DNA from 2 places in the Thalassotalea crassostreae genome. Region 2 is predicted to be linked to the other one. Evidence: predicted binding sites of a transcription regulator. Region 2 holds the regulator's gene; the other holds the start of a gene.

Region 1 (16,374 bases), 280 kb from region 2:
TCGCGATCGTTGCGTTGGTGTTGGCATTGAAGTTGATATTATTCCAGGCATATTACCAGTATCAAATTTCGCCACATTAAAACGTTTTGCCGGCATGACTAATGTTCATGTACCAGAATGGATGGGTAAAATGTATGAAGGCTTAGATGATGATCCAACAACACGTAATCTGGTTGGTGCAAATATTGCGATGGAACAAGTGAAGATACTGCGCAGTGAAGGTGTAGATGATTTCCATTTCTATACGCTGAACCGAAGTGAATTAACCTATGCGATTTGCCATACCTTAGGCGTTCGCCCATAACCTCAGCACGTAAAATTAAATAAGTAGGGTCAGATCATACTTTTTATAAAAGTATGATCTGACCCTACTTATATGCGTAATCTTTTTTTACTATTTACTTTCGATTGCTAACGCTTGCGCAAATGCTGGGCGCTGACACATCTCTTTGCTGTATTGAACTAAGCTGTCATCAACGTCATATTCAAACTTTTTCGCCCACATAATGGTTTGTGATAACAAAATATCTGCCATGGTAAACTTATCGCCGGCAGCGTATTTACTTCCAGCCACTAATTTTAGTAATGCGGTTTGCGCCTTACCCCATTCAAATGGCGTAGTAGTGTCAATAATATCGGGCACGCGGTATGGCGCTGGTAAGGCAAATTTATGTTTACCTTTGGTCCATAGTGGCTGTTCTAACTCAGCTAATACAAAGAAACAAATTTCATCATATTTAGCGCGCTCTTTTACACCCGTTGGTAATAAGTCTTTATTGTTACCTTTCGCGGCGATGTAATTCACGATGGCCGCACTTTCCGTTAATACAAAATTATCGTCAGCATCATCAACTAATGTTGGCACTTTGCCTTGCCAATTTAAGTTTTTATAGTCATCGCTAAGCGTACCGTTTTCACCGTCACTGCCAAAATTAACATGGATAAATTTGACATCAACTCCAGCTTCACATGCGGCCCACGTGGCGCGAAATGATCGTGAATTTTTTAATCCAAATATTTTCATAAAACCTCTGATTGCGTAACTAAAAAATCAATTATAGTGCAAACGTATTAAAGTAGGATCTGACCCTACTTATTTTTGCCCGCTGCTTTACATACAATAATGTTGAATAAAGTCGAGTAGAATTTTCTCAGTTGGCTTGATTTGATCAAACGCGATATATTCATCGATTTGATGGGCTTGTTCAATGGAGCCTGGGCCAAGTACGATGGTCTGACAACCAAGTTGTTGAATAAACGGTGCTTCGGTTGCATAGTTTACTGCTTTACAGCAATGACCTGAGAATTTTTCGGCAAGCTTAACCAATTCACTATCTTCAGATTCGCCAAATGCTGGAGAGCTTGGGTGTAATTCGTTCATGGTTACTCGGCCAGGGTATTTTTCCGCGACATGTTTTAATGCTTCGCTTAACCAGTGAGTAAGCTCTTCATCACTTAATCCAGGTATAGAGCGTAAATCGATATCTAGGAAACAATCACCACAAATTCGATTGGCACTATCGCCACCTTTAATCGCACCAAAATTTAATGTTGGCTCACTGACACAAAAAGCTTCGTTTTGATAATTTGCAGCAAGATCTTGTTGCAGTTGCATTAAGCGTTGGATCACGTGATACATGATCTCGATAGCATTCACGCCTTTAGCCGGTAAACTTGAATGTCCTGATTTACCAACAACAGAAATACGATGCGACATGTGACCTTTATGCATAATCACCGGATTAAGGCTTGTTGGCTCACCGATGATAGCAACATCCGGTTTTGCCAATTGTTGCTCGACAAAAAAGCGAGCTCCAGACATTGTCGTTTCTTCGTCGGCAGTCGCCAATATATATAAAGGTTTCTTCAGTTGTTTCACATCGATGTGTTTACAGGCTTGTAATATGAATGCAAAAAAGCCTTTCATATCACAGGTACCCAAACCAAAAAACTTATCGTCTTTAGCGGTGATGATAAACGGATCAGAATTCCAACCTTGTTCATCAAAAGGTACAGTATCACTGTGGCCTGACAGTAATAAGCCACCATCACCACTACCTAGTTTAGCTAAAAGGTTAAATTTACCCCGACTATTTGGCACTGGATGAATATTAATGCTAAAACCTAAATCTTCAAACCAGCTTGCCAATAGGTTGATTACGTCTTTATTGCTGTGATCGAGAACTGTGTCGCATGCACTTATAGACGGGCTCGCGATAAGTTCTGTTAACGCCTGTTGAAAGTTTGGTAACAAGATGTGATTCCTTTAAAATAATTATGCTATTTTATTGCATAAATAGTTAACTGTTGTTATTGTGCTAAAACCAGTGTAATCAAGTCTAATAAATCAGGCTAGTATTAAATTAAAACACGATAAATTAATTGTTTATATATTATTTTAATGTGGTCTAACCATTGAATTGACCATCATTAAAAAGCAACAAACGTAAAGTAACAATATCGCATACAAATGCAGTAAGGAAAGTAAGTGAAAGTAGCAGTAATAGGGGCAAGTGGTTACGCCGGCGCTCAGTTGGTTGAGATACTAAACCGTCATAGCAAGGTCAGTGATCTGCAACTACTTGTGTCAGAAAATAGTGAATCAAGTGGTGCATTGTTTTCAGAACTATATCCGCGCTTGCAAGGTGTCTGTGATTTTCCGTTACAACCGTTTTCAAAAAATTGGTTGACCGCTAACAGCGATCTTGATGCGGTGTTTTTTGCCACTCCTCATGAATATTCTCAGCTTTGGGCTAATGCTTTTGTAGAGCAAGGTACCAAAGTATTTGATTTGTCCGGTGCATTTCGTTTACCGAATGCACAAGATTATCCTAAATATTACGGTTTCGAACATCATCATCAGTCATTACTTGATAACGCTATTTATGGTTTAGCTGAATACAACAGTAATGAAATTGCCGGTGCTGATCTGATAGCCGTGCCTGGTTGTTACCCAACAGCAAGTCTAATTGCTCTTAAACCTGTGACTGATGCCAACATGCATAAAGAAAATGGATTGATAGTTGTTAATGGCATTAGCGGCGTAAGCGGTGCCGGAAGAAAGGCAAGTTTAGCAACTAGTTTTAATGAGTTAAGCCTTAAGGCATACAATATTTTAGCGCACCGTCATCAGCCAGAAATTAGTCAACATTGTGGTAGCCAGGTTATTTTTAACCCGCACATCGCGCCATTCAAACAAGGCTTACTTTCGACGGTTACATTACAGCTCAATGATGATGTAACCGAAGAACAAGTGGTTAATGCCTACCAAAGCGCATACCAAGATAAGCCTTTAGTTCGTATTTCTAAAAGCTGGCCACAAATTGACGATGTAGCAAATACGCCATTCGCTAATGTATTTTTCAAGTACGACCAAGACACTCACACCTTAGTGGCGAGTTGTGCCATTGATAATTTATTAAAAGGTGCGGCAAGCCAAGCGGTGCAGTGTTTCAATATTACTTTGGGACTTGATAGCCAATATGCATTAATCAATGACAACAAAATTGGTGGCGCAAATGACTAATCAAGAGCATAACCAAGTGAGCAATCAGGGCATGTCACAAAGTCCTTTAGTAATAAAAATTGGCGGCGCAATCATGGAGTCTACCGATGCGCAAATAAGCCTATTTAATACGATTAAAAAATTACAAAAGCAAAACCGTAATGTCGTCATTGTTCATGGTGGCGGCTGTGTTGTTGACCAACAATTGGCGGCAGCCGGTTTTGTCAGTGACAAAATTGATGGATTAAGAGTAAGTAGTCCTGAGCACATGGATATTATTGTTGGCGCACTTTCGGGCTCGGTAAATAAAAACCTAGTTTCAATGGCCAGTAGTTGTGGTATTTCGTCGATTGGCTTGGCCTTGCATGATGGCAACATGATTAAATGTGTTGCTGCCGATGCCAAGTTAGGTTGTGTCGGTATTCCACAAACTAATGATCACACAACGTTAGAAGCGCTGATGCAAGCAGGAAACTTGGTATTTATCTCATCAATTGGCAGTTTAGCGAACGGTCAATTAGTCAATGTTAATGCAGATGATGCCGCAGTCGCGATAAGCGAGTTGATAGACGCTGAGTTAGTGTTACTTACTGATGTTGCCGGTGTGAAAGGCAAAGACGATGAATATTTAGCAGAATTAAATAATGAGCAGGCACAACAATTGATTGATGAAGGCATTATTAACGGCGGCATGATTGCTAAAGTAAGAGCGGCGTTTGCCGCAGCAACGCAATTGCGACGAAGTATCGCGGTGGCCAGTTGGAAAACTCCCGAGCAACTATTATTGTTGCAAAATGGGCAGGTTATCGGCACCCGCATTAACCCTTAATTCATATTTTACTTATATCAAATTAAACAAAAGAAATTATTAGGATACTTTATGTCGTTAAATCATTTTTTAGCTGATGACTTACTAAGCAAACAACAGTTATTGGCACTTATCGCACAAGGCTTAGAAATAAAAGCCAACCCAGCGAAGTACAGCAATGCCTTAGCCGGTAAATCTGTAGTGACCATTTTTGAAAAACCATCTCTGCGTACTCACATCAGTTTTGATATTGGTATCAATAAGCTAGGCGGTCATAGTCTATACATTGGTCAGCAAAACGGTCAACTTGGCGAACGTGAGCGAGTTAAAGATGTGGCGAAAAACTTAGCTTGTTGGGCTGATATCGTTGTTGCCCGTGTATTCAAACAAAGCGTCCTTGATGAAATGGCAGAGCACGGTGGCATTCCTGTGATCAATGCATTGAGTGATTTATACCATCCTTGTCAGGCACTTGCTGATTATATGGCATTAACTGAAACCTTTGGTTCGTTGGAAGGATTAAACCTTGCCTATATTGGCGATGGCAACAATGTATCTAATTCATTGATGCTTATGGGCAGTGTACTTGGTGTTAATGTCACTGTGATCACGCCTGAAGGTCATGAACCAACCGCCGATATGATTAGCAAAGCGCAACAGTTGGCAGCGCAAAGTGGCTCAACGTTGACAATAAGTACTGACATTAAGGATGCTGAAAACCAACAGGTTATCTATACTGATACTTGGATTTCAATGGGTGATGATACTAAAGTTGCTGACATCCTAGCTAAGTTTATGCCGTATCAAATAAACGATGAATTAATGGATAAAGCGGGCGCATCTGCTGTGATGCACTGCCAACCAGCACACCTTGAACAAGAAATTACCACTAGCGTTTTTGACTCAGATAAGTCACTCGCATTTTTACAAGCGGAAAATCGCATGTGGGCACAAAATTCTGTGTTATTGACCTTAGTTAACGGTAAGTAGTTAACCTAACAGTCAATACACAAAACAACTTAAATTTAAATATTGAAAGCATTAGAGAACGTTATGAGCATTAAGAAAACTGGAATTAAAAAAGTAGTATTAGCCTATTCTGGCGGATTGGACACATCGGCGATCATCCCATGGTTGAAAGAGAACTATGACGGTTGTGAAGTTGTTGCCTTCTGCGCCGATGTTGGTCAAGGCGAAGAAGAGCTTGATGGCATTGTAGAAAAAGCCATTGCTAGTGGTGCATCTGAATGTCATGTTGTTGACTTGAAAGAAGAGTTTGTTAAAGACTACATTTATCCAATCATTAAAACTGGTGCGGTATATGAAGGTCAGTACTTGTTAGGTACATCAATGGCTCGTCCAGTAATTGCTAAGGCGCACGTCGAAGTCGCTTTGAAAGTTGGTGCTGATGCGGTATGTCATGGCTGTACTGGTAAAGGTAATGACCAAGTGCGTTTTGAGTCTTGTTTTGCTGCCCTTGCTCCGCAACTAACTGTTATTGCGCCATGGCGTGAATGGGACATGGTTTCTCGTGAAGATTTACTTGATTACCTGGCAGAGCGTAACGTCCCTTGTAGTGCATCACTAACTAAAATATACAGTCGTGATGCAAACGCATGGCATATCTCACACGAAGGTGGTGAATTAGAAGACCCTTGGTGTGAGCCGTCTAAAGAAGTTTGGACGATGACTACCGATCCAGAAGATGCGCCAAATAAACCAGGTTCAGTCATGCTTAGTTTTGAAAAAGGTGAATTGGTTGCCGTAGATGGCAAAGCCATGTCACCTTATCAATGTTTAGTTGACCTTAATGAAAAAGCTGGCGCACATGGTGTTGGTCGTATTGATATCGTAGAAAACCGTTTAGTTGGTATGAAGTCTCGTGGTTGTTATGAAACCCCAGGTGGCACTGTATTAATGGCGGCATACAAAGGGCTAGAGTCATTAATTCTTGATAAAGAATCTTTAAAGTTTAGAGAGTCTGTTGGTCTAGAGTTTAGTCACGTAATTTACGATGGTCGCTGGTTTAACCCATTAGCTGCCGCGCAAATGGCAGCTTGTGCATCATTTGCAGAGCAAGTAACTGGTGATATCGTAGTGAAACTATACAAAGGCCAAGCAACGGTAACACAACGTCGCTCGCCAAACAGTTTATACTCAGAAGAGTTTGCAACGTTTGGTGAAGATGACGTTTATGACCAAAAGCATGCCGAAGGGTTTATTCGTTTATTCAGCTTGTCGTCACGTATTGCGGCACTGAAAGGACAGGAGAAGTAACATGGCGTTATGGGGTGGCCGTTTCAAAGGCGGAAGTAGTGATAAATTTAAAGCATTTAATGATTCACTGCCATTTGATCAAATTCTTGTACAACAAGATATTCAAGGTTCTATTGGCTGGTCAAAGGCCATTCATAAGGCTGGTGTGCTAACGCTAGATGAACAACAAAAGATGGAACAAGCTCTTGTTGATTTGAGTGCGAAGGTAGAAAGCGGTGAAATTGATTTCACCGATTCTGCTGCTGAAGATATTCACAGTTGGGTTGAGGGTGAACTAATCGAAGTGATTGGTGATATCGCACGCAAACTACATACTGGCAGAAGTCGTAATGACCAAGTTAGTACAGATTTACGCCTTTGGTCTCGTGAACAAGTTGACGTGATCATCGAAACCCTCAATGCGGTTGTAGTTGAGTTAATCAATCTTGCCGACAACAACAAGCAACACATATTACCGGGTTATACACATTTACAACGTGCTCAACCGATCCGTTTTGCTCATTGGTGTATGGCTTATGTTGAAATGCTTAAACGGGATATTTCAAGATTACAAGATGCTCGCGTTCGTCTGAATCAATCACCATTAGGTTGTGGCGCCCTTGCTGGTACTACGTATGAAATTAACCGTTATGACTTAGCCAATTCTCTAGGCTTTGATGGCCCATGTTTAAACTCGCTTGATGCGGTTAGTGATCGTGATTACGTACTGGAATTATTATTTGCAGCAAGTACTGGCATGATGCATTTATCACGTTTCGCTGAAGATTTAATTTTCTTCAACTCTGGTGAAGCTAACTTTATTACTTTAGGTGATGCGGTTACTAGTGGTAGTTCATTAATGCCGCAGAAAAAGAACCCTGATGCACTTGAGCTAATTCGCGGTAAATGTGGCCGTGTTTATGGTTCATTACAGGCATTGTTAGTAACATTAAAAGGCTTACCACTTGCCTATAACAAAGATATGCAAGAAGACAAACAAGGCTTATTCGATGCACTAGAGCAATGGGTATCATGTCTTGATATGGCTGGCGAAGTGATTAACTCGATTGAGTTGAATTCTGCCGAATGTGCTAAAGCGGCACGTGGTGGTTACGCCAATGCCACTGAGCTTGCCGATTATCTGGTTGGCAAAGGTGTTCCATTTAGAACTGCGCACGATATCACTGGTGCAGTAGTGTTATATGCGATTAGCCAAGGCGAACCGCTTGAGAGTCTGCGCTTAGATGAATTTAAACAGTTCAGTTCATTAATAGAGGCCGATGTTTACCCTGTACTTGAATTAGAATACTTAGTAGATAAACGAAACATCCTTGGTGGCACAGGTATTGAACCTGTTACTAAAGTTATCGAACAAAGCCGCTTGCAACTTGGTAGCGCAAATTATGTTGTTCGTGACGCTAAGCTTACCGATATTCGCGCGATTGTGAAGCTGGTAAATTACTGGTCATCAAGAGAAGAGAATTTACCACGCAGTGAAGACGATTTAATCAAATCAATTCGAGATTTCGCTGTAATCGAGGTAAACGGACAAGTGTGTGCATGTGCGGCATTGTATATCTACAGTACTGGACTTGCGGAAATTCGTTCATTAGGAGTAACGATAAATCACCAAGGTAAAGGTTATGGCCAAAAACTTTGTCAGTTCTTACTTGATAGAGCCAAAGCGTTATCATTGATCAAGGTATTCGTATTAACTCGTAAGCCTAAGTTCTTTGAAATGCTAGACTTCTTGCCAGGTGACAAAGACACCTTGCCTGAAAAAGTAATGAAAGATTGTGACTTATGTCCGAAACAAGATAATTGTGACGAAGAAGCGTTGATATACAATTTAAGTGATCATCATTCGATGCCACACTTACTTAATAGTATTGATGTCACAGTGGAGCAATAGCTAATAAAGGCCACTTTAGGCGTCGATAGAAATAAAAAAGGCAGTATTAATGAATATTAATACTGCCTTTTTCTTGTTCTTCTTAAAAGCTAAAAGCTGAAAGAACACTACATCCAATCGGCGTTACGAATAACACCAACGGCAATGCCTTCGATATTAAATGGTGTAGATGCTAAATCGACAACTATTGGTGAGAAATCTTCATTCTCAGCATGCAAGTAAACGACATTGCCTTCACGCTTATAACGTTTCACCGTAACATCATCTTCAACACGAGCAACAACAACCTGACCATTATTGATATCAGTCGTTTGATGAACCGCTAATAAATCACCATCTAAGATGCCGATATCTTTCATACTCTCGCCATTAACTCGTAACAAGTAATCGGCGGCAGGGTGGAATAAATTACCATCAATTTTGTAATTATCTTCAACATGCTCTTGCGCTAAAATAGGCTCACCAGCGGCAACACGGCCAATCAACGGTAAACCTTCTTCTTCAATATGCTCTTCAGCCAATCTAATACCGCGAGAAGTACCCGGTAACATTTCGATAAAGCCTTTTTTCGCGAGTGCTTTTAAATGTTCTTCAGCTGCGTTTGCTGATTTAAAACCAAAGAAATTAGCAATTTCAGCACGAGTAGGTGGCATACCTGTTTCGCCTAGCTTTTCTTTAATAAAGCCAAATATTTGTTCTTGTCTTGCAGTAAGGGCGCGCATATCATTAAGCCTGTTTATCTGTACAGTAACTGTTAGTATATACAGCTAGGTGATAAACGCAACCTATTATTTTGATTGGTAAATTAAAAACTAATTGTCGTCTAAAGCTTATTCCTCTTCATCCTTAGCAAACAATTCCATTAAGCCAATAAGTGCGGCGAAAAGTACTGCGCCAACTGGCCAGATAATCCAAGTGATACCCCAAGCCATTGTCCACAAACTCCAGCCAAGAAATATTGCGATTAATAGTGGCCAGTAAAATGCAGCAAGCTTTTCTGCACGTTTTGCACGTTTGCTTTTTACGCTGTTAAAGTCGCTATCCCTTAACACATTATTAAGGGCATCATATTTTGTCGATACTGGGATCACTAGATATAGTCCTGCCGATATGATCAATAGCAGTACAATTAACATCATTAAGATTAAATCGGTGCCAGCAGCAGACATTGCTGCGAACATCAAAGGTACAAAGCTGACAATAAATAGAAAGATGCCAATCGATAACCGTCTATTGTATGTCGGTCTGAACTTTTTCATCTTCTCGCTAAACACACCGTGTACACCGTATGCTAACTCAAAGCGTTCATCATCTATTACCGTGGTATCGTCGTCATATTGATTGGTTTTGAGAAAGAAGCTTACGGCTATCGAAACCATAATTAAGATAAATACAACGCCGATTGGTGCTGCAATATCACTTGTTAAGTTGAGTTTATTGCTATCGGCCATTGCCAGCAGAAACAGTAACGGTATTACTGAGCAGACGCACAATAGAACCCCTTTAACATTTAAAGCGGTCGCTTCCATCGTGCTATCAATGTATTTCGTTGCTTGTTCTAGGCTTACCTGAATTGTGTCGGAACTTTTGCTGCCTTGGCTCGATTCGAACACTTCATTTTCATCTTTCAATAAAAAATCAGTAGACACATCAAAAAGCTCAGCCAGCATAATGATGCGATTTAAATCAGGGATACTATTTGTACTTTCCCATTTTGATACTGACTGCCTGGAAACATTAAGTTTCTCTGCTAATTCTTCTTGCGACCAACCAAGTTGTTTTCTTAATTTAACGATCTTTTCTGCTAATATCATAAAGTTTGTTCCTTCACTCGTAATTGAGCGCCTAGCATAGAAAGTCGGTTGGTTGCAGACTAGCAAGCTAGGTTGTTATTTTGTCAACTCACGGTTGCACTATAGCTAAGTACATAAAATCATTGATGTTTTAATTTTGATTTTTACATGTTTTTTTAATTGTTTTTGTTGTTATTGTACTTTTACAGCATCGCTAGGATTTGACCAACTTGCTTGCCAAAGGTCATTTCCATCAACAAAATAGACATTATCACCATCAATAATACTGCGATGACCGTATCGGCTTTGCAGGTCTTCTTCATATTCGGGTTGCACCGCGCCGACTCTATCAAGCATCGAGTTATCAACTTCAAACAACTCTAACGACGACTTGTATTGATGACGATAATCCCATTGATTTGTCATCTCATCGAATGTTTCTATGTATTGATGAACATACAAAGGCACCGTAAATGACATTGAGCCATCAGAGTGATTTAAGCTAGTGAAAGCATGGAAATCATATTCTACTTCGGTTTGCGTCCCAGGGTATGTGTAGGTTATGAGTTCGCTTGGTGAGGTTGGATCGCTGATATCAAATAGAGATATTTTTGCGCCATGGGCCAAGGTTTCATCATTAATTAATGCTTGCGGAAATTGCCATTGTTCTTGCTCTTTATCGCCATCGGCTCTGGTATCGATAACTTCGGCAAAGCCCCAAAATAAACCATCGGTTTGTCGACCAATGCCGATAAGTAGATTTTCATCAACAGGATGCAAGTAAGCTGAATACCCCGGTATTTCCAATTGCCCTTCGATTGTCGGATTTGCAGGTTCGCTTAAATCAATTACATACAAGGGGTCGGTTCTTCTAAATGTTACAACGTAAGCTTTGTTGTCGCGATAACGCACAGCGTAAATATCTTCACCAGGTTTGCCGATGGTTTGCTCACTGCCATCTTCTGGTAAACGAGCAACTTCACTCATTTCGAAATTACTAGTATCGAGTACAAATAACTTGTGTTCTATAGTATTTTCTCGCCAATTACGCTCTGTTGTAATAACTCTTAAGTAATCATCTTGTTCACTAAAGCGATAACTTGCGTTGTTCCAGCCAACTGCCCCAGGTACTTGCCCCGACGATTGGTAGTTAAGGGTTGTTAAATTAAACTTATGCATTTGCGTGAATGATTGTTCGCTGTTGTCTGTATATTGATAAATATCGTTGAACAACACTAGCGAGTTGGTCGATGAATATATTTGCTGACTTTCTGCGCCGATACATACAGATTGTATTTGTTCGGGCTGTTCTAAGTTTATTTTGACAACATATATTAACGCTTGATACCCCAGTGACTCGTCATTATCAGCAATATCTTCAAGATAACAATTACTCGTTAATAACTGCGCCTCTTCATTGCCATATTGGTAGGTGGCTAATAAGTCTTGAGCGTCAATTTGCTCGACGGCGTCTTTGAGTTCTTCAGGCGTTTGCCCGTAATAAATATCATCATATTGAGTAAAGTTTGGCGAAAAGCGAGTAACAACGTAAAGCTCATTATCAACACGGCGACTATTTACTAGTGAACCGCTGATCTTAAATTGGTGTTTATCAAACTCTTGGTTTGAAACAACAGCGCTCTGATCGTCGATAATATCGATCATCACAATCGGCGGTTGATACTGGTATTGGCCAATGCCAGATTGTTGATCAGAAACCAATGGTTCGGAATAGTAATGGTTATAAGATTCGCCTATCGCTGTTAAAGTATTACCGAATAGGTATAAGCCTTGGTAATGGCTATTTTCTGATAACATTACGGTGTTTCTATAACTAAGCTTTGAAGCGGATTTTTCGAATGCTTTAATTGTCGGCTTAGATTTATACTGCGGTGATGTTAAGAGAAAAAGGTGTTCACCGTTAAATTCAACTCGGTCGGCTTCATCAACGCCGGATTCTTGTGTATTTGTTTCGGAGAACTGATTGCTATCAGTACCGTCACTCACCGCTTCGGCATCAGCAACAGGGTTATTAGCTATTTCATCATTTCGGTAGCTAAGTGAACGAACAATAGCATTTTTATAGATAGGAGATATTTCATCAACACCTTCAATATTTTTTAATTTTGCGTTGTCTTCAACAACATTAGAATCGCTACCGCCGCAGCCTTGTAGCATTAACGTATTAACGACAATGATAGTTGTGAGTAATGCGAACTTGTTCATTTTCATCCTTAAATTCCTACTTAGCTTTAACCTTTGCTTTTATATTAACTAATTTAATTTACTGATTTTTATCCAATGTCAGAAAATTACAATTTAGCTAATAGATCTTTTCGTTTGTTGTTATTTTCTAGAGACCAGACGACATTAAAATCATAAAATACATCAACCACTTGTTTTTCTTGTGATAAGTTTACCCAGGGTTGTTTCGTTGTAGTAAAAATATGCACATCAGGTGGCAATAACTCTGGATTATCTAATGTGCCAACGCGTATAAAGCGAATGCCTTGCTTTATTCCGCCCATAAAATAGTTGCTCCAAACCGCGACTTCGCATTTTGGGCAACGAGCGATAGTTTGCCCTTTACCACTTGGAGATTCCATTTCTATTTCATTGACGCTACCTGTTTCTACAATAACATCGTCGGCCCAAAACAATGCATTTACGGCAAATGCACTGCCGGTTTGCCGCTGACACAATAAGCAATGACAACAATGAACAACGCATGGCTGCGCGGTCAGTTTGTAGCGCACGTAACCACATGCACAGCCGCCTTTAGTATTTTCCGTTATTTGTTGTGTCATTGCTATCTCCTTTATATGCAAATGTTTAACTCAGATTTTGAAACAGTTTAGCTTACGTTTTTGGCATCAACTCCAAAAGCGAGTGAACCGTTGCTTCTACGCCAGATTTAACCGATGGTTCAGGCGTAATTTTAAATAATGGGCTGTGATGGCTTGGCACTTGCGGACCACCATTCTTTTCATTATCAAAATCTTCTTGCGGCGTACCACCGACTGAAAAGTATACGCTTGGAATATACGGGTCAGTAGTAAAGAAGCCAAAATCTTCAGCGCCCATGCCACTTTCAGCAGGTGGTACCATGCTGTCTTCGCCCATCTTATCAGCAATAACACCTTTTAATCGCTGCGCTAGTGCTTTGTCATTATAGGTCGGTGGAAATGAAAATTCGCTGACTGTTACGGTCGGCAGTTTATCTTCTGGCATTCCTGCAGTGCGAGCCGTACCGGTAGCGACACGTTCAATTGCCTCTAATAATTGTGTTCTCACTCTTGGATTCAGACTACGAACCGTGATTTGCAGATGTGCTTGATCAGAAATGATGTTGTGCTTTGTGCCAGAGTGGAACGCACCAACGGTTATCACGCCAGCATCTCTTGGTGCTAATTCACGGCTAATGATGGTTTGTAAGTTGGTAACGATTTGCGCACCAATCATGATCGGGTCTTTGCCTTGGTGTGGATATGCACCGTGAGCACCTATACCATGAACAATGATATCAACGGTGTCTGCTCCGGCATAAGGTGAGCCTTCGTCTATAGTGATCTTACCGGCAACAGCGCCAGCATCTACATGGAACGCTAAGGCAAAATCAGGCTGGCCAAATGTTTTCCAAATATTGTCGTCCATCATTGCTGATGCACCCGGGCCTCGTTCTTCCGCTGGTTGGCCAATTAACATTAATGTGCCAGACCATTGGTCCTTATTCGCCGCCATATAGCGCGCGGTACCGACTAAACTTGTGATATGTACATCGTGACCACAGGCATGCATTACTCCAACTTCATTACCATCCCAGTCGGTCATCTTAACTTTCGAGGCATTTTTAAGCCCTGATTGTTCAACAACAGGTAAGCCATCCATGTCAGCTCGTACCATTACCATTGGTCCTTTGCCGTTTTTCAATATTGCGACAATACCAGTACCACCAACACCTTCTGTTACTTCATAACCTTGTGAGCGGATTTCTTCTGCTAAACGTTTCGCCGTTTTCGTTTCCATTAATGATAATTCAGGATTTTGATGAAAATGATCCCATAATTTACCAAGATGTTGTTGGTAATCTTTGTTCACTTGTTGGCTAATATCGGCAGCAGTTGCTGACACTGTTATGCTGAGCAATGACAGCAGACAAAGCGTTTGCTTAAATAACTTCATGTGGATAACCCCTGTAGTGATGATTGGTTTTAGTATCTGTTGTTTGTTTTCTGTACTAATCTTATACTTGAATTGAGAAAAAGTCTTGTTTTCTCAATAGATTATCAAGATGTAAGGCAACATCATATTCACACTCGGTAACAACTTGGTAATATCAGGGCTATAGCACACAAGTGCTTAATAATGTTATTATTAAGCAAATTTTTATCATTCATTTTGAGTAATTTAAACAATGAGAGCTTTGTTCTATTTTTTACTATCTTGGCCAGTGAAGTTATTGGTGCGATGTAAGGTAATTCCAGAATCTATCGAATCACTTGATATAGGTGACGGTAAGTCTGTGTTTTACGTTGTTCGTCATCAATCGGCGAGTGATCTAATTGCTCTGCAAGTAGCCTGTAAAAAATTACAACTTCCTGATCCGCTCGAAATTGTCGAAATAAATGGTAAGTCGATGAATCGTTGTATTTGTCTTGCCAGACCAAGTTCTATTTTCCCATGGGTGACAAGTCAACCAACGAATGCCGTTCAACAAGGCTTAGATTTACTGCAACATCATCAAAAAAATCCACAAGCTGATGCCCAGTTAATTCCTGTGAATTTACTTTGGGGGCGCGCGCCAACCAAACAAAAAGCAGATGTTGGTGACGTACTCGCCGATGAAGTTTCACCTAACTTTATGCGTAAATTTTGGATCGTATTGTTCTTAGGGCGTGAAACATTAGCCAAGTTTAGTGATGCTGTATCCTTTAGACAAATGGCTGATGATCACGGAACGGACGAGAAAGCGGCACATAAATTAATTCGCATCACACGCTTTCATTTTCATCGTCAAACTATTGCCGCTAAAGGTCCACGTTTGATGGACCGCCAGCAAAAATTTACCGCGCTGTTTGCCACTCCTGCGATTAAACGACTTATCAAAGACGAAGCAAAATCAAAAGGCTTGTCTGAAGCTGAAGTTAGAAAACAAGCGCTCGGTATGATGAAAGAAATCGCCGCTGATTATCGTCAAACCACGATTCGCTTAGGTGAGCGAATTTTAGGTTGGTTATGGAATCGTTTATACGATGGTATTGAAGTTCGCAATGGTGAGCGCTTACGTAAACTTTCAGAAGAAGGTCATGAAATTATTTATGTGCCTTGTCATCGTTCGCACATGGACTATTTATTACTAACCTATGTTATTTATCATCAAGGTCTAGTGACGCCAAGGATCGCTGCAGGTATTAACTTAAACTTCTGGCCAGCAGGGCCAATTTTCAGAAAGGCAGGGGCATTCTTTATTCGCCGAAGTTTTGCTGGTAATCGCTTATATTCTACAATTTTTCGTGAATATTTAGGCTTGCTATTCAATCGTGGCTATTCAGTGAAATACTATACTGAAGGCGGCCGCAGCCGCACCGGACGTTTGCTGCAACCGAAAACCGGTATGTTAGCAATGACTATACAAAGCATGCTTAAAGGTATTGATCGCCCACTAACGCTTGTACCTGTTTATATTGGTTATGAGCATGTTATGGAAGTAGCCAGTTACCATAAAGAATTAAAAGGTAGCTCAAAACAAAAAGAGTCTGCCTTTGGCATTATTAAAGCCATTCGTAAACTGCGTAATTACGGTAAAGGTTTCGTTAACTTTGGTGAGCCGATTAACATCAATGAATTTCTAAATAAGCAAGTGCCTGATTGGAAAGATAGCATTGATCCAATTGACCCGCCTAAACCGCAATGGTTAACTCCAGCTGTTAATGTCATGGCCAATGAAGTGATGACCGAAATTAATAAAGCGGTAGCGTTAAACTCAGTGACGTTAACGGCATTAATTTTACTAGCGTCAGAAAACCAAGCATTAACTCGCAAAGAGTTAGAGCAACAATTAGATTTCTTTTTAGACTTGCAACGAAAAGCGCCATTTAGT
Region 2 (16,374 bases):
CGTCCAGTTTGGTAGATTTTTTCAATATCAGTTTTAGAGGTGATGATTTCTGCATCAGTTGGATAATCAGGGCCTTTTACATGTTCGAGTAATTCATTTAATTCAGTTTTAGGCGATTCAATTAACTGAACACATGCTGCCGCTAGTTCACGTACATTGTGCGGTGGAATATCCGTTGCCATACCAACTGCAATACCGGTGATACCGTTTAATAAAATATGAGGTAATCGTGCTGGTAATGTTTTTGGCTCTTTCATCGTGCCGTCAAAGTTTGGTAACCAGTCTGCGGTACCTTGCCCTAACTCAGATAAAAGAACTTCTGAAAACTTAGATAATTTAGCTTCTGTATAACGCATCGCTGCGAAGGATTTTGGATCATCGGGAGCACCCCAGTTACCTTGACCATCAACCAAAGGGTAACGATAAGAAAACGGTTGCGCCATTAATACCATTGCTTCGTAACATGCGGAGTCGCCATGAGGGTGAAACTTACCTAATACATCACCAACAGTACGTGCTGATTTTTTATATTTTGAACTTGCATTTAAACCAAGTTCACTCATCGCATAAATAATACGTCGTTGTACCGGCTTTAATCCATCACCTATATGAGGTAAGGCACGGTCCATAATTACGTACATGGAATAATTTAGGTAGGCTTCTTCGGTAAAACGTCGCATTGGCAACTGTTCTACACCATCGAGACTCATTTCTATTGCGTCAGACATATATTATCTTCCCTTAGTAGGCACTAACGGTTTATTTTTATTTTAATAGCTTTACTCTAGCGGAAAATGAAACATTAAAAAAGTGTAAATAGCGTCTTGCGGCGCTATTTACATTTATTAATTGATATTAAGCCGAGTAGCTTAAAAAATGTGTATGGAAAGTCAGTTATTTTGCGTAAATTTTGGCGGCTAGCTCAACATCCCAAAAGCTTGCTTCAATACGATGTCCATCAAGATCTATAATGAAGCAGCCATAATATGGTTCACCATAATCAGGTCGCGCACCTGGCTTACCATTACATATGCCGCCATTAGCAATTGCAACGCGATAAAAATCATCCACTTGTTGTTTACTGGTTGCCATAAAACCTATGTGTGATCCATTGCCAACTGTCGCGGGTTGTTTATCAAAAGGTTGCTGGACCCAAAACGTTGGATAACCTTTACCATAAGCGATTGCATGGTCATGCTCGGCAACTCTTGAAATTTCTAATGTCGCCAATACCGTATCGTAAAATTTAACGGCCAATTCAAATTGATTTGTACCAATCGACAAATGGCAAATGGTTTTGTCATGTTGCTGAAGCATTGAAATATACTCTTAGGTGAATAAAACGTTAGTCAAATGAACTCAATTGCTTTGATTGCCAAAACTTTGCCGATTCAAGATCTACTTGTTCTATATATTGATCATCGATTAAATAATAGGATTCGACATCAATCTGTGAAAAATCATAAATAGGATGCTTTTCTATATCCGTTTTATATTGAATTATTTTCGCATATTCGACAAATCGTTCTAGTTGTTTTTTTTTGGCGAACAATACCACAATTTGACTGTTAGAATTAAGTAGATCACTTTCCATTATTAAATAATGATTTTCACCATTAACATTGTTATGGATTACACCAACCCCCAAACCATTTGGCGGCGTAATGGTCTGGGTAGCACCATTAGAGAACACTGCATATCCTTTGGAACGGTTAATTTTATGCCATAAATCTGGGTTGTTTTGTTCAATGTTGATGACTACTTTATCTCTGAGGTTTCGCAAGTCTGCACGTTGATGGGTTGGTTGGGCTACGTCACTTGAACATGCAAAAAGCATGACTGATAGCACCAAACAAAAGAAAACCTTCATAATCTAACCTATTATTTTTATTATTAAAAAACACTTTTGTCTCATTAATAAAATAATAGCTGAAATTGCCGCAAGAACCAAACATTGTTAGAACCTATGGTTTAAATGAAAATTTAATTGATAAAAAAAACCAACGCTTCACATTAAAGCATTGGCTTGAAATCTATCTATAAAAAAACCGGAGAAATGTTCTGATAGTTAACTCTATTGAACCAAATAAAGTTAAATAGAACTAATTAAGATCTGGGTTTTTGCTAAATCGAATTCCGCTTAGCATCAGGTGCAAATCGACGCCAGCTTCTGTATGTTCGAACACTCTCATACCGTCAATTGTGACACTTTTATCATCATTGATGATCATTGTTGCATCTGATTGCGATCTAAAGGTCCAACCTTCTGTCACAAATCGAGTCATCGACTCTTCATCGTTAAATACAATCAAATAATTGATGTCTGTTCCACCAAGGCCTACGCCAACGCCAGTTTCAAATACATCCATATAGGTTCTTTCACCGGTTTGGTTATTATATACGGTACCAATACCTGAGCCAGTAGAAATCAAAACTAAGTTTATTTCAGACTTACTAAAAATAGCAAAACCAGGCGCATCGTTTACCATCATCATCGTGCCTGGCTCTCTAGATTCGATCTCTGATAAAATACTCATATGCTCAGTAGCAACCGACATGCGAGTTTCTTCGTGTGAAGAACAACTAGCGATTAGGACAACAATTAACGATAACAGAACTTTTCTCATGTCTTTTAATACCTTGGCTAAATATAACGATGAATTATCAAACAAACTTATTAAATTATACGCGACTAGCTGTATGTTTGATATCTATGGCGGGGATGATATACGAATATGGCAGTAAAGACTATTACTTAGCCTATACTGCCTGTGAAATACTTAGTTTAACTTTTCATTCTTAACATACTTGGTACCTTTTAGTGTCGCCTGTAATGCTAATCCAGTTTCAGTAAGTTGGTATACAGTGATATCACCAATAGTCACACCGCCACCTACTTCACCACCTTTTTCATCAGCTTTTGCTGCAGCATCGGCTTCACCACCAAATGCCCAACCGTGTTCGGTAAAGTTATTTAATGCTTCTGCAGTATTAAAAACAAATACAGCTCTAAAATCTTTTGCACCTAAACCAAAACCAACACCGCCTTCATACATATCCATATAAGTGACTTCTCCTGTAGCGTTATTGTGAACTGCGCCATAACCACCACCTGCGGCAATGAATATCAAGTTAATTTGGGCATTACTAAATGTCGCATATCCTGGTGCAGATTTAATTTGGGCCATCGCACCAGGGCTTGCTTTTTCAACATCAGCAAGTACTTGCTGATTCATTTGAGCTATTGCAGCACGCTGCTCTTCTGGATTTTCACCAGTTGCTGAACACGCAGTTAAAACGACAGTTAAAAAAGCGATAAATAATTTTTTCATACGTCACCTAGTTATTTTTGTTTAGTTAATATTAAAATCATTAAAAAGTATGTTTTCAGTTACTTAGCTCCAGTATAGCCGTTAAAAAAATGTTAGCTGTATGTAAACAGTTTAGATTTGTAATCTTTTGTAATGAGGCACAACAGAAACAAATAAAAGGTAACCACTGAAAGCTAATAACTGTGCGTCGTTTTTAACAAGGCGTTAATCGCTTAACTCTTTTAGTCGAAACACGACATCAGTGATGGTTCCTGCTCCAACGCCATCAGGATCATAATTGAATTGGTCAAATTCAATTCTTACTTTATTGATATACTCAATAAATTGTTTTCTATATTCTGGCCCTAGATAATCACTAGAATATTGTGCGCTAAACAGTGAAACTTTAGATTTCAAAAATCGTATCGCTGACTTTACCAACTGAGCATTATTGTGACCTGAACTAGATTCAACTGAGTCGCTTACTATAGTGAGGTTTTTTACTTCAACTGATTCACAAACTGCATAAATCGACTGCTCAAACACTTCAATTTTTTCATAGTTTGCTATTGATTTTTTCGTTTCGATTGCGGTTTCAGCACATTCTCTGTGTGCGGCTGAAGTTAGACTTAACCATTTAATTCTCTGGATAAGAGCAGTTACCGAGTGTGCTATTTTCAACATAAATAATCACTTTTGTTAAAGATTAAATGCAAAAATCGCCACTTAAAGTGGCGATTGCTATTTTTGCTGTTATTTAATATTCGTATTCTCTGCGGCTACTCTGGCTCAGCTAATCTAACTCAACTAATCTAACTCAACTAAGTTGCCTTTATCTTGCAGCCATTCTTTACGATCACCAGAACGTTTTTTAGATAACAGCATATCCATCATTTCCATTGTCGTATCAAATTCATCAACGGTTAGTTGTACTAATCGTCGTGTATTTGGATCCATGGTTGTTTCTCGAAGCTGTAATGGATTCATTTCACCCAAACCTTTAAATCGTTGTACATTAACTTTACCGCGTTTTTTCTCAGCTTCAATGCGATCTAAAATACCATCTTTTTCTTGCTCATCTAAGGCGTAGAAGACTTCTTTGCCAACATCAATTCGATAAAGTGGTGGCATGGCGACAAAGACATGACCCGCCTGTACTAGAGGTAAGAAATGCTGGGTGAATAAAGCACATAAAAGCGTCGCTATATGCAAACCATCGGAATCGGCATCGGCAAGTATACAAATTTTACCGTAACGTAAATCTGATAAGTCTTCAGAGTCTGGATCTATTCCCAAAGCAACAGATATGTCATGAATTTCTTGTGATGCGAGAATTTGCCCTGACTCAACTTCCCAAGAATTTAGGATTTTTCCTCGTAGCGGCATAATTGCCTGAATATCTCTATCCCTTGCCTGTTTCGCACTACCACCGGCTGAGTCACCCTCTACCAAAAACAGTTCAGTTCGAGATAGATCCTGCGAGCCACAATCGGTTAACTTGCCTGGTAAAGCGGGCCCTTGAGTAATTTTTTTACGCACGACTTTTTTGCTAGCACGCATACGGCGTTGGGCATTTGAAATACAAAACTCTGCCAATGCTTCAGCGATTTCAGTGTGTTCGTTCAGCCACAAACTAAATGAATCTTTTACCACACCGGAAACAAATGCGGCACACTGACGAGACGATAAACGTTCTTTTGTTTGTCCAGCGAACTGAGGATCTTGAATCTTCACCGAAAGAATATAAGAACACTTATCCCAAATATCATCTGGTGTAAGTTTTACACCACGAGGCACTAAATTTCTAAACTCACAAAATTCACGCATCGAATCGAGTAAACCTTGACGTAAACCATTTACATGAGTTCCACCTTGAATGGTGGGAATAAGATTCACGTAACTTTCGCCAACGCTTTCGCCGCCTTCGGTCAACCAACATACTGCCCAATCGACCGCTTCATTGGTCGCAGAAAAGTCGCCAATAAATGGCTCTTCCGGCAATTTAACATAGCCATCAAGTGCTTCCGTTAGATAATCTTTAAGTCCATTTTGATAACACCACTGGTGTTTTTCACCACCAACTTTGTCATTGAATTTTATATTAAGACCAGGACAAAGGACGGCTTTTGCTTTTAATATGTGTTTAAGTTTACTTACTGAAAACTTAAATGAATCAAAGTAACTTGCATCTGGCCAGAAACGCACTCGAGAGCCTGTATTGCGTTTACCAACTTCGCCAACAACCGTTAACTCTTGAACTTTTTCACCGTTTTCAAACGCCATCTCATAAACTTTTTGATCGCGTTTAACAGTAACGTCAACACGTGTCGATAGAGCGTTTACAACGGAAATACCAACCCCATGCAAACCACCAGAAAATTGATAGTTTTTATTGGAGAACTTACCGCCAGCATGTAATTTACAGAAGATAAGTTCCACACCTGATACCCCTTCTTCAGGGTGAATGTCGGTAGGCATTCCTCGACCGTCATCGATAATTTCAAGGGATTGGTCTTCATGCAAAATAACTTGAATATTTTGTGCGTGTCCAGCCAATGCTTCATCGACAGAGTTGTCGATTACTTCTTGGCCTAAGTGGTTGGGACGGATTGTATCTGTGTACATACCCGGGCGACGTCGCACCGGATCAAGGCCGCTTAATACTTCAATGGATTCGGAATTATATTGGTCTGTCATGAATACTCTCGCTAACTTCTATAGCGTTATTATTATTGTTTCACTGATGATTGCATTTCATTGCTTTTTCTTACGAGCTTACGCCCGACTATTTGAGCAAATTTCAATGACTACTAACACCATTATTCTCTAATTGGAAAAATTTCACAATATCTGGCAGCATTTTATCAAAATCTATAAAGCTGTGATCGCCCCCTCGCTGCACAATAACATCATAATTTTCATATTTTTCAACCGCTTGCCTGTAATCCAAAACTTCATCACCAGTTTGTACAAGCACCAAATAACGATCATCTATTGCCACATCACGTTCAAATTCTTTCAATTGTTGCAGATGTTGCTCGGTGACAATGTAATGTTCATCAGTATATGGATTGGTTTGTGGCCCTATTACATCGGTTAATATTTCATAAGGTTTTACTGCAGGGTTTATCAAAACAGCGGGAATTTTAAATTTATCAACCAAGTAATTTGCAAAATATCCACCCAGTGATGAGCCGGTAACGTACCAAGAGCAATTTTTGTCTTGTTCGATAATGTCGGTAATTTGCTCAATCGCATTAATTGGGTCTGACATTAGCTGTGGACAAACAACATCAACATTGGGGAAGTTAGCGTTAATATAATCTATTAATAATTGTGCTTTGAACGACAGCGGAGAGCTGTTAAATCCATGCAGTACTAATACTTTTTGTTTCATTATTTAAAAGACCTGTCGATGAAATTAGCTTAGTGTTTCTTTAGCGCAATTGGCTTGCGTTTAATCTTTTGTATTTAGTTTTTGTGTTTAGTTTTTTGTTTTTTATCTTTGGTGTTGAGTGTCTTCTGATTAATTGCTTCGCATCATTGTGCTGTTAAAAATACGGTTTCAGTGTCATAACTGCCATCGTCATGCAATGTAATTAAACGATACCCTGGTCCTATTGGCAATGCGGCGACGCCGTCTACTTTAGGATCAAATTGAATCGACGTCGCCGGGCAAGTTAGTACGTCGACTTTATAACGGTTGTCGCCCGCAATTTTTTCCGCTCGATGTACATGACCGCAGCAAATTAACTTAATCCTGTTATTTTGATCGATTGCCGACCAAAATTGTTGCTTATTTTCCAGTCCATGGCGGTCAATAAAATATCCCACATCTCTTGGGTGATGGTGCATAAATAGCAATTGATTGGCCGAATTTGAAGCGCCTTCAACAATACGTTCAAGCTCGGACTCTGCGACCAATCCTGCCGGTGTATTACTTTTAGAGTTTAATAACAGTATCTGCCACTTACCTAAAGCAAGTTGTGCGTCATGGGATATGGTTGTGGCGGTCAATTCGTTTGATAGTGCAGGTAAATCATCATGGTTGCCTGCAATATATGCCAAAGGCTTAGTTAAAAAATTAGCAATAGACTGATTAAACTGCTGATAAGATTCCAGACTATGATCCTGACTTAAATCACCGGTAAATATGACATGCTCTACCTGTTGATTTTGATTGATATGCTGCAATATATGATTTAGGTTTTGCAACACATTAGCCCCATAATGACGTTGCTCAGGCAAGGCAAATAAGTGACTATCTGAAAATTGTGCAATGGTAATTGAAGGCATAGATTATCTGTATTTAATTTTGATTCTTAGTTAGTAAGGTTGATATTAATTAAGCAGTGATTAATCAACTGTTGTCATAACTTAAAATGATATTCGCTCGCCCATCACGTAAACAAAGTTGCAACCACTCGCCTAAAAAATGTTGAATTTGTTGCTTCTCATCTGGTAAATGCATATCACTATTTGGGTAATCATAACGTGGTTTTACTTGTCTGATATTTTGACTGCTGATCACTTCAGCCAAGCGCGCATCATGGTATAAACGAATAAGCATACTTGGCTTAGGTAAGTGTACTTTAGAAGCCAATGATTCTGATTCTGCTACTAACTGCTTAAATTCAACTACATGAGTATATTTAGATTTCTCGATTATGGTAATAGAATAACAAAGGTGATCATTGATAAAAAACTGCCTTTCACTATCAACATCGTCTATATTGGCTAATAAGCGCAATAACAGCATGTAATTATTCTCACAACTACTTATCAGTCCTTTTAGGCTCGGGCGATATTTTTTCATCTTGGTTAATTCTTTCTCTTTGTCTTTCTCTTTCCCTTTATAGAAAGAGATAGTTATGTCCGCTATTCCTGGTCAGGCGTTTCAGCCAATTTATTAGCATTGATCGCCAGCCATTGCAGCCCAATTATCGTAGAGGCATTGTTAATCTTACCATCTGCCAACCATTGTAAGGCAACGTCTAAACTCACTTTATAACTTTTAATATCTTCATTTTCATCGTCAAGGCCAGCAACAGTACCTGATTTAACGTTGGTTAAATCTATGTCTGCGATATACATATAAAGCTTTTCGCTTGTACCACCAGGACTCGACAAGTAATTCATCACATGAGTAATATCTTCGCGCTTTATGTCTAATTCCGCTTCTTCTTGAGCTTCTCTTATCGCAACTTCTATCGGACTTTCATTTTCTTCAAACATGCCGGCGATAAACTCAATACACCATGGGTTATCTTCGGTTCGCACAGCTCCAGCTCTAAACTGTTGAATTAACAGCACTTGCTGACTCTTTGAGTCGAAAGGAACCAAAATTACCGCATCGCCTCGCTCGAAAATTTCTCTATAAAAAAAATTACTCCAGTTACCACTAAATAATCTATGCTTTAGTTGATACTGATCAATACGGAAAAATCCCTGATACTTAATATCACGTGCCTTAATTTCAACGTCACGTGGATAAAACTGTTTAAAATTGTTATTTAGGCCCATAATTTGTAATACTTAGTAAAGATAACAACGCGTTAGCATAACTTTCTGTTACACTTTAATCAGGTTGAAATGATTTATTACTGTTCAGCATAGCATTAATTAGAGGTACACTTGCACAAATTGTTGAAGTGGGTGCAAACAAAGGAAACAACTCATGAGCAAAAAATTAAACGCATTATTTATTGGTGTAGCATTAGCTAGCACGAGTTCAGTAGTCAATGCGCAAAACTTAGAAGAAATTTATCAATTAGCATTAAACAATGATCCGACTGTATTAAAAGCCGGTGCGCAATACAGAGCGGCACAAGAAAATATTGAGCAAGCACGCTCGGTATTATTGCCACAATTAAACGCAACAGCTTCTTACTCTGCACAAGAAAGAGAAACTGAAGGTACTACGGATATTGATGCTGAAGGAAGTGAATTAGCTCTTAATTTAAGCATGCAGTTGTATCATCACAACAGTTGGTTAGGTCTTGATGTAGCAAAAAAACAAGCCCACCAAAGTGACATCAATTATCAATTTGTTAAACAACAAATGGTTACTCGTGTGACCGAAGCTTATTTTAATGTTTTAGCCGCATACGATAGCCTTGAGTTCTCTGTTGCAGAGAAAAAAGCGATCTCTCGTCAATTAGAGCAAACTAAACAGCGCTTCCAAGTTGGCTTAACCGCAATCACTGAAGTACATGAAGCACAAGCGTTATATGATAATGCGATTACTCAAGAAATTGGCGCACAAAACGCAGTTTTTACAGCGGAAGAAATTCTTCGTGAAATTACTGGTATTTATCCAAATAATCTAAGTATTCTTAATACTACTCGCTTCAGCCCAGTATTGCCTACACCTAACAACCCTGATGAATGGCAAAAACTTGCAGAAGCGAAAAACCTGCGTTTGATTTCTGAAAAAATTAGTATGGATATTGCCAAAGAAACCATCGATATTCAGTCAGCAGGTCATTTACCGACATTGACGTTATCAGGTCAGATTAAGCAATCTGAAGTTGACGACAACATCACTGACGTCACGGGTATTGAACAGGATACTCAATCTATTGGTATTACGTTAAATGTACCAATTTACTCTGGTGGTAATACAAGCTCACAAGTTAGAGCAGCGCAAGAAAATTACGTAGCAGCAAGTCAAGATATGCAGATCACTTATCGTGGTATTGTTCGTGAATCTCGTAATGCTTATAACACTATTACTGCTACAGTATCTGGTATCAAGGCATTAGAACAATCGGTTGTTTCAGCAGAATCTGCATTAAAAGCAACTGAAGCGGGTTTTGAAGTGGGTATCCGTACGGTAGTAGAAGTACTTGATAGTACTCGTAACTTATATAATGCCAAACGAAACCTTTCGCAAACACGTTACCAATACATTATTAATATGTTACGTCTTAAAGAAGCAGCCGGTACAATCTCGGAAGCAGATATTACCGCTATCAACAAAGGGTTAACGCCAGCAACAAATTAAGCGCTGACCGTTTCCGATAATATAGACATTAAAATAGCGACCGTATGGTCGCTTTTTTTGTGGGTTTTCTTTCCGTTTTAAGATAGTTCTGTTGACTACTCAGTGCCACTTTCAGCCAGATACTTTAAGCAATAATAGAAACAATGGCGGTGCTCTTTATCTAAATTTTGTAGGGACGTGAGCGACAAAAAATAGCTCAAACGAGGCCATAAACCTCTTTTATTACATCTTTTGAAATAACAAATGAAGCTTTTCTTTAGTCGACTCAATCTCTGCAACTGAAGACGGTGCGATAAAGATAGTATCATCGCCAGCAATTGTTCCTAGCACACCGTCTGCACTTCCTAATGAATCCAATAGACGAGCAATAAGTTGCGCCGCGCCTGGGCTAGTGCGAATAATAAGCATCACTTCATTACTCTCAATATCCAACACCAATTGTTTAAGAGGGCTTTTAGCGGTTGGAACACCAAGCTCAGCTGGCAAACAATAAACCATTTCTTGTCTAGCATTACGAGTACGTACTGCACCATATTTGCTTAGCATACGAGAAACTTTTGATTGGCTTACATTATCAAAACCTTGGTTTTTCAGGGCATCGACGATATCGCCTTGCGAACCAAATTGTTCCTGCTTTAATAACTCTTTAAATGCATTAACTAACGCTTCTTGCTTTTGTTGTAGGCTCATACTTTTGTCTTATTGTGTTAATTGCTCTTCAATGGTTTGATTATATTACATTATCTGAGAAAAGATGTAAGAACTTATGCGGTCATATGACAAAATTGATTGTATTTTAAGCCCTAATTCTGTATCTTTTGGGCGTTTATTAATTTCTAAAGTAATTACTCAACATTTTATCGTTAAGATAATTTCGTTTATTTAGTTGCTTATATAACTACAAATTTGGAGAGAGTCCATGAAAGTTGCTGTTTTAGGTGCTGCCGGTGGTATCGGTCAAGCATTATCATTACTACTAAAAACTCAATTACCAGCTGGTTCTGAGTTATCTTTATACGATGTTGCACCAGTTGTTCCAGGTGTTGCTGTAGATTTATCTCACATCCCTACTGACGTAACTGTTAAAGGTTTTGGTGCTGACGACTTAGCAGGCGCTTTAACTGGTTGTGACGTAGTAATCATCCCAGCCGGTATGCCTCGTAAGCCTGGTATGGACCGTGCTGACCTTTTTGCAGTTAACGCTGGTATCATTAAAACATTGGCAGAAGGCATTGTTGCTAACTGTCCTAAAGCTTTAGTTGGTGTTATCACTAACCCAGTTAACGGCACTGTTCCAATTGTTGCTGAAGTATTCAAAAAAGCAGGAACTTACGAAGCTAACCGTGTATTTGGTGTAACAACTCTTGATGTTATTCGCTCAGAAACTTTCGTAGCTGAACTGAAAGGTAAGTCTACATCAGACGTTGCTGTTCCAGTTATTGGTGGTCACTCAGGTACAACAATTCTTCCTCTACTTTCACAAGTTGAAGGTGTTGAGTTCACACAAGAAGAAGTTGATGCTTTAACTCCTCGTATCCAAAATGCTGGTACTGAAGTTGTTATGGCAAAAGCTGGTGGCGGTTCTGCAACTCTTTCAATGGGCGCTGCTGCAGCTCGTTTTTGTCTATCTTTAGTTAAAGGTTTACAGGGCGAAGAAGGCGTTATCGATTACGCATACGTTCAAGGCAACACAGGTGATGCAGAGTACTTTGCACAACCAGTCCTTCTTGGTAAGAATGGTGTTGAAGAATACCTACCTTACGGTGAATTAAGTGCATATGAGCAAAACGCTAAAGAAGAAATGTTAGCGACACTTAATAAAGATATCCAAGAAGGTATCGATTTTATCAATCAATAATTGATAAGAGTGCATAAAAAAGCCGATCTTATGATCGGCTTTTTTGTAATTAGCTTTTTACCGAGCTAATTTTGACATAGCAGATTGTTACTTACTTTGGAAAAGAAATGTTTTCTTCAATATGTTCAATTCGTTGTTTCGAAGTTAATGTTTGAGCCACTGCATAAAAACAAATCAGATTTGCCAAAAACCATAAATCCTTCACTAAGAAATGCCCTGTTGTCGACAATAATGTAGTGCCAGAAAGTGAGCTAGAAAAGCTAAGCAAAAATGTTTGAGTCACAATAAAAACCGCCCCAGACATTAACATTGCAGGATAAAGTAGTTCTCGTCTATATATGGCAACGATCAATAAAAGAACCGCCACAAGATCATAAACACCGATAAGATTAGATACCGTCTGTAATTCCCAAAGACTATACATCCAACTCATCAATGGTGAACTGTTTACTAAGCCTTCTATGCCTTGTGCTTCGAACAAAGTAAACTTCATGCCGCCTATCCACAGCAAAACTAATAGTACCGGGAATAAACTTATATAAGCAGCTTGATAACCACTCAAATTTGGTTTAATTAAAAACCAAGCAATGGAGAACAATGCGAAGTATTTAATCACTCCTTGCCCTGAACCGATAACAGGAAACCCTCCTAGTGCTTCTATCCACATTGTACTTGCAAACAATGACCCAAGCGGTACAAGGCTTATGACCATCAGCAAGTATCCTAACCAAGGGCGAAGATTTATTTTTTTAATTGCGATTATTGACAAGACAGCGCAGCCTAAAAAAGCCACTGCGGCAATAATGTTAGAAGTATTTGCCGGCAACAAGTCTGTCAGCCGATAAAAGTCCGTGGTTAAAGTGATATGTCGGTGCGGCCCAATCAGCAGCATGCTAAGACCAAGTAAAGTGGTAGATATAGCGACCAATATCAATACTATTCGTAAATGTAATGGGGTCATTAAAATTCAACAATTGAGTAAAAGATGCAAATAAGACCGGTTAGTAAGAATTTAATTTCTCTTCTTTTAAATTATTTAAGAAACGTTAATGGCAACGCAATTGTTTATTGCTGAAGATATGTGCTAATAATTAATCAATGCTATTAACAAACGACTAACGACACACCACTGACAGGATATCTAAATGCTTGGATTATTTAGAAAAATAAGGATGAATATAGTGCTCAAGAATAAGGCTGGTAATTATTTCCGATACGCCTTAGGTGAAATCGTGCTTGTGGTCATTGGCATATTAATCGCTTTGCAAATTAATACATGGAATGAAACACGCAAAGCCAAACAGTTTGAACGAATCATGCTTCATGAAATCTATTTAAACCTTAAAGACGATATCGTGACGTTTAAAATGCTAGACCAAAGAGTAACTGCTGGTGATCAGGCAATTAAGCAAATAATCAAACTATTGGCTAGCGACCAAGCAGTTCAATTAGAACAGGCTACTCAACAAAAGCTTGACCAACTATTGTCCGACAGCACTGTAGCTTATTTATTTAGTTATAATCGCGGTGCATTTGACGCATTAAAATCATCAGGTATTGAAAAAGTCCAAAATGACGAGTTACGCTCACGACTAGTATTTCATTACGACTATTCATTACCACGTGTTAAAGAGCTTATTCAAATAACTAACAACGAAATCACTCGCCAAGCCGATACTGAATTGGCTTGGCGACTATTTAATTATAAAATAAAGGATGATGGCGAAGGTAATTTAGGTGTTTATATGGATAGCTATAAAGGTGATGACTACAAATCGCAACAGCTACTTAGATTTATCAAGCGCCATCAAAATAGAATTGGTCATTTTCGTTTTCGATTATCACGAATTTTACCTAACGCAGAAGCGCTTTTACAAGAACTTGAGCAAGTACTTGCTCAAGAGCTTGAAATAAATAATTAGGCGTTTCTGTCTACTGATAAATGCGCCAAAGCGACCAATGACTTCTTATAATCTGATTCAGGTAAAATAGTTAGTGCAGAAATCGCTTTTTCCGCTTCTTGCTCTGCCATTTGTTGAGTAAGTTCTAACGCACCGGTATCACGCATTGCTTGTAATACATCATCTAAATGGTCCATACCATTACCATGTTCGATGGCATCTCGGATCATCGCAGCCTGCTGCTCTGTACCATTGTGCATGGCATGCAATAACGGTAACGTTGGTTTACCTTCGGCTAAATCGTCACCGACATTTTTACCCATTTCATCGGCGTCAGCTGTATAATCGAGTAAATCATCAATTAATTGGAACGCAGTGCCAAGGTGCATGCCATATGCAGTCATTGCTTTAACCATAGTTTCATCTTGATCAGTCACTACCGCAGCAAGTCGTGTTGCTGCTTCAAATAACTTCGCAGTTTTACAATAAATTACCTGCATATAACTATCGACGGTGGTGTCTGGATCATTACAATTCATTAATTGTAAGACCTCACCTTCAGCAATGACATTTGTAGCATTTGAAAGTACGCGCATAATCGACATGTCATTAAGCGTTACCATCATTTGAAACGAACGGGTATATAAGAAGTCACCGACTAATACACTAGCACTATTGCCAAACAATGCGTTGGCGGTTTCTCGCCCACGACGCAGTGCAGATTCATCAACAACGTCATCGTGCAATAATGTTGCGGTATGAATAAACTCAATAATCGCAGCTAAACAAATATGCTTATCACCGTTATAACCCATCGCTCTTGCAGCTAACACTGTTAATAGAGGACGCATGCGCTTTCCACCAGCATTAACGATATACATACCCAATTGATTAATTAAGGCAACATCGGAGTCTAATTGTCCGTAGATAAGTTCGTTGACAGCTTGCATGTCTTTGCTGGCAAGTTCCTGGATCTGAGTGATATTCATATTTATACGAGCTTTTATTTGTTTATCAAATACTTATGAGCGTGTTTGAGTTAGTTATAACTTATTGTTGCTGATTTTACACTATTTTAAGAAAAACATAAGATATCTTAGCTAATTAACGGTAAAATAAACGCCATCAAAGTTCGGTTTTCTTGCAGTTTTGTATCAAAAAGCAGCTATGTACGATTAAGTAACTTTATTTTCATAAATAATTACATGATTTTTTGTATTTACACTTGCTAAGGTCAAATTCTTCGCGTAGAATCCGCGACCTATTATTTTAATTTGTGCGTCCTTAATAAGTGGCGCGGTACGGAGTAGCAAATGTACGCTGTATTCCAAAGCGGTGGTAAACAACACCGTGTAAGCGAAGGTCAAACTGTTCGCTTAGAGAAACTAGAACTAGAAATTGGTTCAACAGTAGAATTCGAAAATGTTTTAATGGTTGCTAATGGCGATGACATCAACGTAGGTGCACCTTACGTTGCTGGTGGCAAAGTTACAGCGGAAGTTGTAAGCCAAGGTCGTGGTGACAAAGTTAAAATCGTTAAATTTAAACGTCGTAAGCATTCACGTAAGCAGCAAGGCCACCGTCAGTGGTTTACTGAAGTGAAGATTACTGGCATCAACGGTTAATAGGAGTAATTAACGATGGCACATAAGAAGGCAGCAGGTAGTACTCGTAACGGTCGTGATTCAGAAGCGAAACGATTAGGTGTTAAGCGTTTCGGTGGTGAATCTGTATTAGCGGGTAACATTATCGTTCGTCAACGTGGTACTAAGTTCCACGCAGGTACTAACATGGGTATTGGTAAAGACCACACATTATTCGCTCTAACTGACGGTAAAGTTCAGTTCGACGTTAAAGGTCCTCAAAACCGTAAGTTCGTATCTATTATTGCTGAATAATAGCAATAAGCGACAGAATCATAAAAAACTCGCTTCTTAGCGAGTTTTTTTATGCGTAAGATTTATAACAAATCTTACGCCATTAAATGTACATTTGGTCTATAATTTAGTACTCACTGTATTATTTAATAAATACATATATTTATGTTTGGAGCTTAATTAAAGCTAATGAAATTTGTAGATGAAGTTGAAATACGCGTAGAAGCCGGTGACGGTGGTAGCGGTTGTGTAAGTTTCCGTCGTGAAAAGTACATCGAATTCGGTGGACCAGATGGTGGTGACGGCGGTGATGGTGGTGAAGTATATCTAATCGCCGACGAAAGCCTTAACACTCTGATTGACTATCGTTTTGAACGTTTCCATAACGCTCAGCGTGGTGAAAACGGAAAAGGTCGTAACT

Evidence for each region. The regulator ArgR, encoded in region 2, controls arginine synthesis, uptake and breakdown. The targets are predictions, from matches to a motif close to ANTGAATANNTATTCANT.
Region 1: argC (N-acetyl-gamma-glutamyl-phosphate reductase) is a predicted target of ArgR. The motif match lies at 2,288-2,305, and genes of this name have one in related genera.

What each region holds. Positions count from the first base shown of each region.
Region 1 covers NZ_CP017689.1:3,465,390-3,481,763, reverse strand. The annotation lists gene metF (methylenetetrahydrofolate reductase) at 1-304, shown strand, start outside; gene LT090_RS15095 (glutathione S-transferase family protein) at 395-1,024, opposite strand; gene argE (acetylornithine deacetylase) at 1,112-2,257, opposite strand; gene argC (N-acetyl-gamma-glutamyl-phosphate reductase) at 2,489-3,526, shown strand; gene argB (acetylglutamate kinase) at 3,495-4,334, shown strand; gene LT090_RS15075 (ornithine carbamoyltransferase) at 4,386-5,303, shown strand; gene LT090_RS15070 (argininosuccinate synthase) at 5,367-6,590, shown strand; gene argH (argininosuccinate lyase) at 6,592-8,481, shown strand; gene lexA (transcriptional repressor LexA) at 8,589-9,203, opposite strand; gene LT090_RS15055 (helix-turn-helix domain-containing protein) at 9,312-10,295, opposite strand; gene LT090_RS15050 (beta-propeller domain-containing protein) at 10,467-12,500, opposite strand; gene LT090_RS15045 (GFA family protein) at 12,587-13,081, opposite strand; gene LT090_RS15040 (amidohydrolase) at 13,134-14,456, opposite strand; gene plsB (glycerol-3-phosphate 1-O-acyltransferase PlsB) at 14,689-16,374, shown strand, end outside.
Region 2 covers NZ_CP017689.1:3,185,441-3,201,814, forward strand. The annotation lists gene parC (DNA topoisomerase IV subunit A) at 1-728, opposite strand, end outside; gene LT090_RS13820 (VOC family protein) at 895-1,317, opposite strand; gene LT090_RS13825 (lipid-binding SYLF domain-containing protein) at 1,346-1,870, opposite strand; gene LT090_RS13830 (lipid-binding SYLF domain-containing protein) at 2,103-2,627, opposite strand; gene LT090_RS13840 (lipid-binding SYLF domain-containing protein) at 2,781-3,332, opposite strand; gene LT090_RS13845 (hypothetical protein) at 3,537-3,995, opposite strand; gene parE (DNA topoisomerase IV subunit B) at 4,119-6,008, opposite strand; gene LT090_RS13855 (YqiA/YcfP family alpha/beta fold hydrolase) at 6,112-6,708, opposite strand; gene LT090_RS13860 (metallophosphoesterase) at 6,852-7,607, opposite strand; gene LT090_RS13865 (DUF1249 domain-containing protein) at 7,672-8,127, opposite strand; gene LT090_RS13870 (NUDIX domain-containing protein) at 8,190-8,834, opposite strand; gene tolC (outer membrane channel protein TolC) at 8,989-10,317, shown strand; gene argR (transcriptional regulator ArgR) at 10,540-11,007, opposite strand; gene mdh (malate dehydrogenase) at 11,237-12,175, shown strand; gene LT090_RS13890 (DUF417 family protein) at 12,267-13,136, opposite strand; gene LT090_RS13895 (DUF6090 family protein) at 13,357-14,097, shown strand; gene ispB (octaprenyl diphosphate synthase) at 14,094-15,065, opposite strand; gene rplU (50S ribosomal protein L21) at 15,390-15,701, shown strand; gene rpmA (50S ribosomal protein L27) at 15,717-15,974, shown strand; gene cgtA (Obg family GTPase CgtA) at 16,143-16,374, shown strand, end outside.